Regions from separate parts of the Marinomonas sp. BSi20584 genome, predicted to be linked through region 2. Evidence: riboswitches for the same ligand, from Rfam matches in the RefSeq annotation. Region 2 holds a riboswitch; the other holds the start of a gene.
What was found. A riboswitch is a leader RNA that binds a small molecule or an ion and turns the genes downstream of it on or off. The one in region 2 is predicted to bind cobalamin.

Region 1: linked by a shared signal. The riboswitch ahead of TY87_RS19665 (energy-coupling factor ABC transporter permease) and the one ahead of TY87_RS05015 (TonB-dependent receptor domain-containing protein) in region 2 are both predicted to bind cobalamin.

Annotation. Positions count from the first base shown of each region.
Region 1 is NZ_KZ454895.1:7,150-11,582, reverse strand. It holds gene yegD (molecular chaperone) at 1-747, shown strand, start outside; gene TY87_RS19670 (FUSC family protein) at 915-1,982, shown strand; cobalamin riboswitch at 2,145-2,372, shown strand; gene TY87_RS19665 (energy-coupling factor ABC transporter permease) at 2,456-3,127, shown strand; gene TY87_RS19660 (LysR family transcriptional regulator) at 3,192-4,079, opposite strand; gene TY87_RS19655 (MFS transporter) at 4,194-4,433, shown strand, end outside.
Region 2 is NZ_KZ454871.1:217,231-221,663, forward strand. It holds gene TY87_RS05010 (cobalamin-binding protein) at 1-603, opposite strand, end outside; gene TY87_RS05015 (TonB-dependent receptor domain-containing protein) at 603-2,396, opposite strand; cobalamin riboswitch at 2,459-2,652, opposite strand; gene TY87_RS05020 (B12-binding domain-containing radical SAM protein) at 2,880-4,433, shown strand, end outside.

The DNA of each region.
Region 1 (4,433 bases), on a different contig from region 2:
GTGAAACTGGCTGAGAATAAAACCGTATTGGTTGTGGATATTGGTGGTGGTACCACCGACTGCGCGATGGTTCGTATGGGGCCTGACTACCTCAAAAAAGAAGACCGTCGTAGTGATTTTCTAGCTCACACTGGTGAACGAATTGGTGGTAATGATTTAGACATACAGATTGCAGGCAAACACTTTATGCCGTTATTTGGTATGGGTTCGCTACTTAAGACGGGGTTGCCAATGCCGACTCAACTGTATTGGAATGCAGTCACAACGAATGATGTGTCTGCCATCGCGACCTTTAATAGTATGGAAACAAAGAATCAAATAAATCAGCTACGTTTAGATGCTGCACAGCCAAAGTTGATTGAGCGCTTCTTGCGCATGCGAGAAGAAAAACATAACTATCATATCGTGCGTAGTGCAGAAGAGGCGAAAATAGCCTTATCTGATGCTCAGAGTTATCTTGCTTCATTGGATTATATTGAATCGGAGTTAACTGCTACTGTTACTCGTGAGGAACTGACGAAGTCAATTGCTTCACCTTTAGAAAAAATGCTGAACTTGATGACTGCTGCGATAGAGCAGGCAGGTGAGAAACCAGATTTGATCTATATGACAGGTGGTTCGGCAAAATCCCCGGTGATTCGTGAGGCTATTCAACAACGTATTGGTGATATTCCTGTTTTGGATGGCGACCACTTTGGCAGTGTGGCGGCAGGCTTAACGGTATGGTCTGAGCGTATCTTTAGATAAAGGTGGTTTTTTATCTTTTCAAACACTTTGATTTGATAAAAAGTTTGGTTTTTTATCCTGGGGATCTATCGAATTGATGTCGCTAGTAACTTTAGTTTTTCCATTATTGAGCAAAGATAATGCTGATATAATGTTTATCTACTAAACATTATTCACGGGGTATGCACTTGTTTAACGCTTTATTAATTCAAATAAGAGATCTTTTTGCGTGGAGTGATGTTAAGCGTCCCTGGCACCTGGCGGTCCTTGCTGCAGTCTGTGTTGGTATTCCTGCCTTGATTGGCGCGGCGACAGACCAATTCGCAGTGGCGACATTGTCTAGCTTAGGGGCAATGGTCATTTTGTATTTGCCTAAAACGCGTACTGCACATCGAATGGTGACGCTAGCCATGTGCTCATTTGGCTTTATGGTGTGTTTTACCATTGGTTCTCTGTCCAGTTTTAACTCTTACGTTGCAGCTTTTGCTCTTGGGGCGCTGTCCTTTGGCGCTATTGTTATTACTCGATATTATCGCTTACCGCCTCCAGGTAGCTTTTTCTTTATTCTCGTTTCCGCGTTGGCGATTTATTTACCTTTTGATTTAGGTAAATGGTCATCGAATATCGGCATGGTTGCTTTGGGTGGGATGCTATCTTGTGGTCTGGCGTTTATTTATAGCTTAATGACAGGCGCAAATGATTTACCAGCAACAAAAGTTGAAACAGACACTCAGGTGAATGCGATTATTTTAGAAGGCGCATTAGTGGCTTTCTTTATATCTTTCTCTTATTTATTGGCTGTGTTACTGGCTTTACCTAACGCACTTTGGGTACCTATTTCATGTGCGGCTATTTTACAAGGTGCCACTTATCGAATGATCTGGCACCGAAATGTTCATCGCATTGTTGGTACCGCAATTGGTATGGGTGTCGCTTGGTGTTTGTTTTCTTTGCAGCCGAATTATTGGGTTTTAGCGTTAAGCATGATCTTCTTTCAATTTGTCGTGGAATTATTGATCGTCAAAAACTACGGCGCAGCGGTGATTTTTATTACTCCGTTAACGGTCATTATGGCTGAGTTTACTAGCGCTAATATGAGTACTGCCGTTTTACTAGAGCATCGATTGGTCGATATTTCTATTGGTAGTGCTATTGGAATTATTGGCGGAACTATCTTTCATCGAACATCTTTGCTGAAGAATATTGAGTCGCGTATGAATGCTCGCAGTTCTTTATCTGGACGTAAACCTTCTTAAAACTTTTTCAGACTAACAAACCTAGATGAATGCCTTTCTTCTTTGTATGAAGGGTGTTCGTTAAGCGTTCAGTATTTCCATCGCTTTAGTTGCTTAAATTTAAGTTAAACCGTACGCTTCGAATCTCTGGTAATCGGTTATTAATCTTGCATTAAAATAATGAATACCAGTTCTTGTGAAGGTGCCCTAATGGGTGAAACGGGAAACAGGTGCGCTCTTTGTTAAGCAATCCCTGTACTGCCCCCGCAACGGTAAATAAGTGATGTATTTTTCTTACTCCCACTGTCCATTGATAGAAATATCTTTGAATGGGAAGGGACGAGAGTTTTAGAAATACAGATCTGCAAAACACTTATCAGTCCGGAGACCGGCCTTCATTAATTAGGACTTTTCTTGTCGGCAAGCTTTGTCATGCGAAAGTCCGTTAATTTGAATCATACGGGTGAGTATGAAGCATATTTTGGAGGCACATAGTGCATATTGAACCTGGCGTCGTTGACGGCGCAAAAATCGTTTTGAGTTACGCTACAGCGTTGGCCGCTTTTGGATTTTCTGCTAAAGCTTCTATCGACATGATAAAAAAAGACGGCTTTATGTCTTTAATCGGTCGTAGTACTTTGACCACACTTTTTGTTTTTGCCTTTTTTGAACTCTTGCCTCATCACGCCGTCGGAGTGTCTGAAGTGCATCTCATATTAGGTTCAACGCTGTTTCTAATCTTTGGCCCAGCCGCAGCTTCTGTTGGCTTGATATTAGGTTTGCTAACGCAAGGAGTCTTCTTTGCTCAGTTTGACCTGCCTCAATATGGCATGAACGTGACGACCTTATTGTTACCTCTGTTTGCCATGTCTGCTGTTGCCCGTCGTACGATTGTTGAGAATACGGCTTATGTCGATATTAGCTACAAGCAAGCATTGAAACTGTCCCTAACTTACCAAGGCGGTATTGTCGCTTGGGTGGCTTTTTGGGCGTTTTATGGACAAGGTTTCGGTGCCGAGAACGTAGCGGCTGTCGCGACGTTCGGTATGGCTTACCTTAGTGTTGTACTGATCGAGCCGATTCTAGATCTTGCCGTATTGGCTGGGGCGAAAAGCTTACATCGCTTTAAGAACTCGTCTTTGTTTGAAACGCGTTTGTTTAACTAAGTAGAAAGCACAGTTCCAAATGCCCGCTCTGTTTACCTATAGTAGAAACAGAGCGGGCATTTTTTTATTGTCGGCGTTTATATCGACCATGCTCGTTAACAAATTCCAAAAAAGCTCGGTTGGCTTTCGATAAGTAACTGTCTTTGCGCCAAGCAATACCAAGATCTAGCCAGATTGGTGGATCAAAAGAACGAGTGATGAGGTCATCGTCTTCTTCAATAACCATGGCGAGTAAAGTAGAGATGCCAAAGCCTTGCTGAGTGATGGATTTGATCAATGGAATCAAATTGGTTTCAAAACCAATTTTGGGCGTTTTTTTACAGGCTTTAGCCAGCTTATCGACGATACGGCGATGAAAGTAACCTTCTTTAAACATGACAAGCTCTTCATCGAAAAATGCCTCTGGTGAGATTTTTTCTAGTTGGCTGAAAGGGTGATCAGTTGCTATTGTGACGAGCATTTCTTCTCGGATCAGCGCTTGAGTTTCCAAACCATCGGGGAGCGTTTCAGCAACGATAACACTAAGATCTAATTCGCCATTTTCGAGCATTTTTTGCAGCTGCCAGGTTCCGCCTTCGATCACTTTGAGCATAATAGTGGGGTACTTATGACGAAATGCCATCAGAATGGGTGGAAAGTAATAGGAGCCCAGCATACTAGGAATTCCCACTCGTACTTCGCCTTGGCTCAAACCTTTTAGCTCGCTCATTTCTAATAAGGCATCATCGGTAGCTTGAATGATTTTTTCTGCATGTATCAGCAGCTTTTTGCCTTCGTCAGTTAGACCAATATTTCGATCTGCCCGATGGATTAAGGTTAGGCCCAAATCCGCTTCTAGTTTTTTGATTGCCATACTAACAGCGGGTTGAGCAACGCCAAGCTGCTGGGCTGCTTTGGTAAAGCTTTCTGTTTTTGCGATGGCAATGAAATAACGTAGCGGCTTAATGTCCATCAATAACCCTTATGGATTGGATAAAATGAATATATTTTATTGATAAAATGGCGAGGCGTATAGTATCGCAATAATATTTGTTTGATTTGTTTTTGATGTCTGTGGAGTTTTGCTGTGATAGAAGTAGGTAGTTCGGTATTTTGGCGAGGAACCTTGGCTCTAGTCATTGGCTCTTTTATGATTTTTGCCAATGTGTACGTGACGCAGCCTTTGTTACCCATGATCGCTAACGAGTTTTCTATTAGTCCACTGCAAGCTAGCGGTAGCTTTACTATTACAACTCTTACGTTGGGCATATCCTTGCTTTTCTACGGTCCAATTTCAGATGCCTTAGGTCGCAAAGGGATTATGGTG
Region 2 (4,433 bases):
AATATAATGGCTGCCATTCATCGTCATTAGCGGTTCATCCCAAACTTGATAAAAGGTTTTGACCCGAGGGGCCTGTTTATAGCGTTCGTGCAAAACATCAATGCCAGTACGAAAGCGCTTTGCTTCTTCCTTGGCTCGTTGTGAGGTGCCAGCTAGTGCGCCCAAGTTGTCGATATTACGAGCAATGTCTTCGAACTCATGGGGCTCTACGTAATATACAGGTAGCCCCAAGCGTTCTAGTGTTTCGATTTGCTCGGTTGGATTACCGGTTCCCCAAGCCAGTATTAAATCGGGCTGTAGGCTGATCAAACGCTCTAAATCTAAGCGCGTATGACTGCCCACTGAGGTAACGCTTTTTGCAGCTTCTGGGTAATCACTATAAGACACCACCGCAACCACATTATCCCCCGCGCCAGCAGCATAAATCAGCTCGGTGGCGCCAGGTGATAACGCCGCGATGCGCATTGCCGCATGATCAATACAGACATCTCGCCCGCGATCATCCACCACACAGATAGGATCAGCCAACGCGTTGGACACGAATGCCCAACCACTGAGCAATAAAGCCGATATTGACAACAAACTACGCATCGGGTTAGCCATTAAAATGCCGAATAGTTAAGGGTTAAGAACACGCCACGACCCGGACTAAAGTAGCCTTTTGCCGTTTGGTACTCTTTGTCAAGGGCGTTTTTGACACTAAGTTCAGCGTTCCAATCAGCGGCAAAGTCATAACTAGCGCGCAAATTCATCGTCACATAGCCTGCCAACGTTTCAGAGCTGCCCAATGTTGTAGCTCGACCATCCGCTCCGATTAATGTCACACCAACCCGTCCTTTTTCAAATAGGCGATCTGCACTTAAACGGGCACTACGTTTTGCACGTTTAGGCAACTGAAAACCCGTATCGTCGTCTTTTGCGTCTAGCCACGTTAATGCCGCTTTTAACTGCCATTGCTCTAATGTTAGGCCTGAAGACAGCTCAACACCTTGGACTTTAGAATCCACATTGTAAGCCGCCCAAGACCCTGTGTAATTAGACCAGATAACCATATCGCCATAGGATGCATCAAACACCGCAGCGTCCCAGTACACATTGTCATAATCGGCACGAACGCCCAGTTCAATAGTTTTAGATTTCGTCGCTTTGAGTGTTGGGTCGCCGCTGCTTGGATAGTATAAATCGTTAAATGTTGGCGCTTCGAAAGCGGTCCCGTAGCTTGCACGTAGAGTATGTATACCATCAAGCTTGTAACCAACAGCCACACCGCCTGTCGTCGAATCACCATAAGCACTGTTATGATCTTGACGAATATTAAGTTGCAAATTGGTTGCCCCAAAATCAAACTGAGACTGGGCAAACACCGCATTATTACTGCGATCAGGTGCTTGGTAGCTGGTGACGTCGACCTTGTCTTCAGAGGTTTCAGCTCCCAACACAAACTCATGTTCACCTGCCGAAATAGTGTTGCTCCAACGAGCAGTTTGAGTTTTAGTGTTGTACTTATCCTCTGAAGAAATGGTTTTGCTGTCGTTGTGAGTCTGAGACAATTTCAGCTCTGTATCCCAATTTTCCGTTACTGGAAGGCTGACGCTCAGCCCGATCACCTGCACTTGGTAATCATTTTCGTCACCGACATAGTGATTTCGCCCTTCACTATTCATAATCAAACCACTGATGCGCGCACCACTGCTAAAATCATGTCCAACATTGAGCAATACATTTTCGTTGCGGTAGCCCTGAGCTCCCTCACCTTCTTTAACAATATCACCGTCGGTTTCAAACTTGCCTGCTGACAAAAGGTATTGCGTGCTATCGCTGGAACCAGACACAGTCGCATCGATAGTTTTTGTATTAAACGAGCCACCACCTACAGATACATTCATGTGCGAATCATCATCGGCTTCTGGCAAAAACGCTTGAATCACGCCGCCTACCGCATCGGCGCCATACAAGGTAGCTTTAGGACCTCGAACGATCTCTAGACGATCAATCAAAGATGTCGGAATATTTTCAAATGGCGCGCCACCGGATGTCGCAGAATACAAAGGAATACCATCGAGCAAAAACTTAGTAGATTCTGCACTAGCACCGCGCATATAAACACTAGTGGTCTTTCCGTAACCGCCATTCGAGCTGATATCTACACCCGGCTGCGCCGCTAGTAGCTCGCTTATTTCTTGCGCTTGCTGAGCTTTGATTTCTTCACGATTGATAACCGTAACAGATGACAGCGAATCCGCCACACTGACCGAAGTAGATGTTGCTGTAACCACCAAAGGCGATAAGGTCGACGATGAATCTGCTGTTGTCGCTGCGTGAGCCGAAACGGCGGACACAACACTAAACGCCACGAGGGTTCTCGTGAACGCTGGGGAAATACATTGAGTTTTCATAATAAAGTCTACTGTTGCACTGAGCACGCCCGCACAGTGGTGACATTTGGTTCCAACTTACGCAGAACCCCCAGTTACAGGCAGGTCTCCGGACTCAAAAGTTGCGAATGCAGGCTTTGCCGCCTTCCCATGGTGAACCACAGTGGCTTGTTGGCAAAGTTTGACTTTTTTACCGTTGCGGGGGCAGCGTCAGAGTTGCACTGACTTCCCTATTATTGCTGACATCACGCCAGCAACCTGTAACGGCGCGTACTCTAACATAAGGCTCCATCAGGGTCAGATGAAAAAACTACCGTCTAAACTCGGTTTCCTTCATTTTGAATGATTAATGTTACCAAAATCATTCCATATCCAGCTTATTGATCACCGCAAGCACATCATTTTTTAAGGGTTCTACTCTTCTTTAAGTGCTAGAATCCGCCAGATTATGATTAGGTTTTACTTTAAAGGCAGGCTATGACCGTTCTTCTGATGACCCCACCCATGACGCAACTGAATACGCCGTATCCAGCGACGGCGTATTTGACTGGCTTTTTGCGCTCTCGGGGCTACGAGGCGGTGCAGCGAGACCCTGCTATTGAGCTTTTTCTTGAGATGATGACAGCGCCTGCGCTGGATATTATCCGTCAGCATGTGGAAGAGAACTTCGAGTCATTTGAAGACGACGAATTGCCTGATGCCATCTTTACCTTTTTGGCAGAATTCGATCGTTATCGTCTTTGCGTCGAACCTGCGATTCGCTTTTTGCAGGGCAAAGATTCCAGCCTTGCGTTGCGAATTATCTCTCGTCGTTTCTTGCCAGAAGGCCCAGCCTTCGATGCCATCGCTCAGATGGAAGAAGTTTCCGGCGATATACTCAAAACCGCCTTTGGTAATCTTGGCGTACAGGACAAAGCCAAGTATCTCGCTACATTGTTTATTAATGATTTGTCCGCGGTGATTACTCAAGGCGTTGACCCGTATTTTGAAGTGAGCCGTTATGGCGAGCGTTTGGCGGCGGCCAACCCAAGCTTTGATGATCTATACAATACACTGATGGGCGAACCGAGTTTTAGCTCTGAGATTCTAGAGCAGTTGGTCGAGCAATATCTCGAAGAAACCCAACCCAGCGTCGTGGCGTTAACCGTGCCTTTCCCCGGTAATATGTTGGGGGCTCTGCGTATTGCGCAAACCTGTAAAGCCATCAATCCTGATCTACCCGTGGTATTGGGCGGTGGTTTTATTAATACCGAGCTGCGTGCGCTAAAAGATCCTCGTGTGTTTGAGTTTGTCGATTTTATCTGTCTAGATGATGGCGAACGTCCTTTTATGACCTTGCTGGAATTCTTTGACGGCAAGCGCGAAATAGATGAGTTAGTACGTACTTACTTCCTCGCAGAAGACGAGAATGGCGAATCATACGTTCACTATAATGAAAACGCGGAGCTGCACGATATTCCCCAAACCGATGTCGGCACGCCAATTTACGATGGTTTGCCATTAACCGAATACTTATCCTTGTGTGAAATGCTCAACCCCATGCATCGCATCTGGAGCGATGGCCGCTGGAACAAGCTGACCATTGCTCATGGTTGTTACTGGCGCAAGTGTAGCTTTTGCGATGTGACACTGGATTACATTGATCGCTATGATGCGGCTGGCGCTGATATTTTGGTGGATCGTATCGAAGAGTTGATCGAAGAGACAGGACAGACTGGTTTCCACTTTGTCGATGAAGCCGCGCCACCAAAAGCCTTGTTTGCGCTAGCAAGGCGTTTAATCGAAAGGGGCGTGGTGATCAGTTGGTGGGGCAATATTCGTTTTGAAAAAACTTTTACACCAGAGCGCTGTCAGTTATTAGCGGATTCCGGTTGTATCGCCGTCAGCGGCGGCCTTGAAGTAGCGTCCGACCGATTACTAAAACTGATGAAAAAAGGCGTCAGCGTCGAGCAAGTGGCCCGAGTGACCAAAGCCTTCAGTGATGCGGATATTCTGGTTCATTCCTATCTGATGTATGGCTTCCCAACACAAACCGAGCAAGAAACCATTGATGCCCTA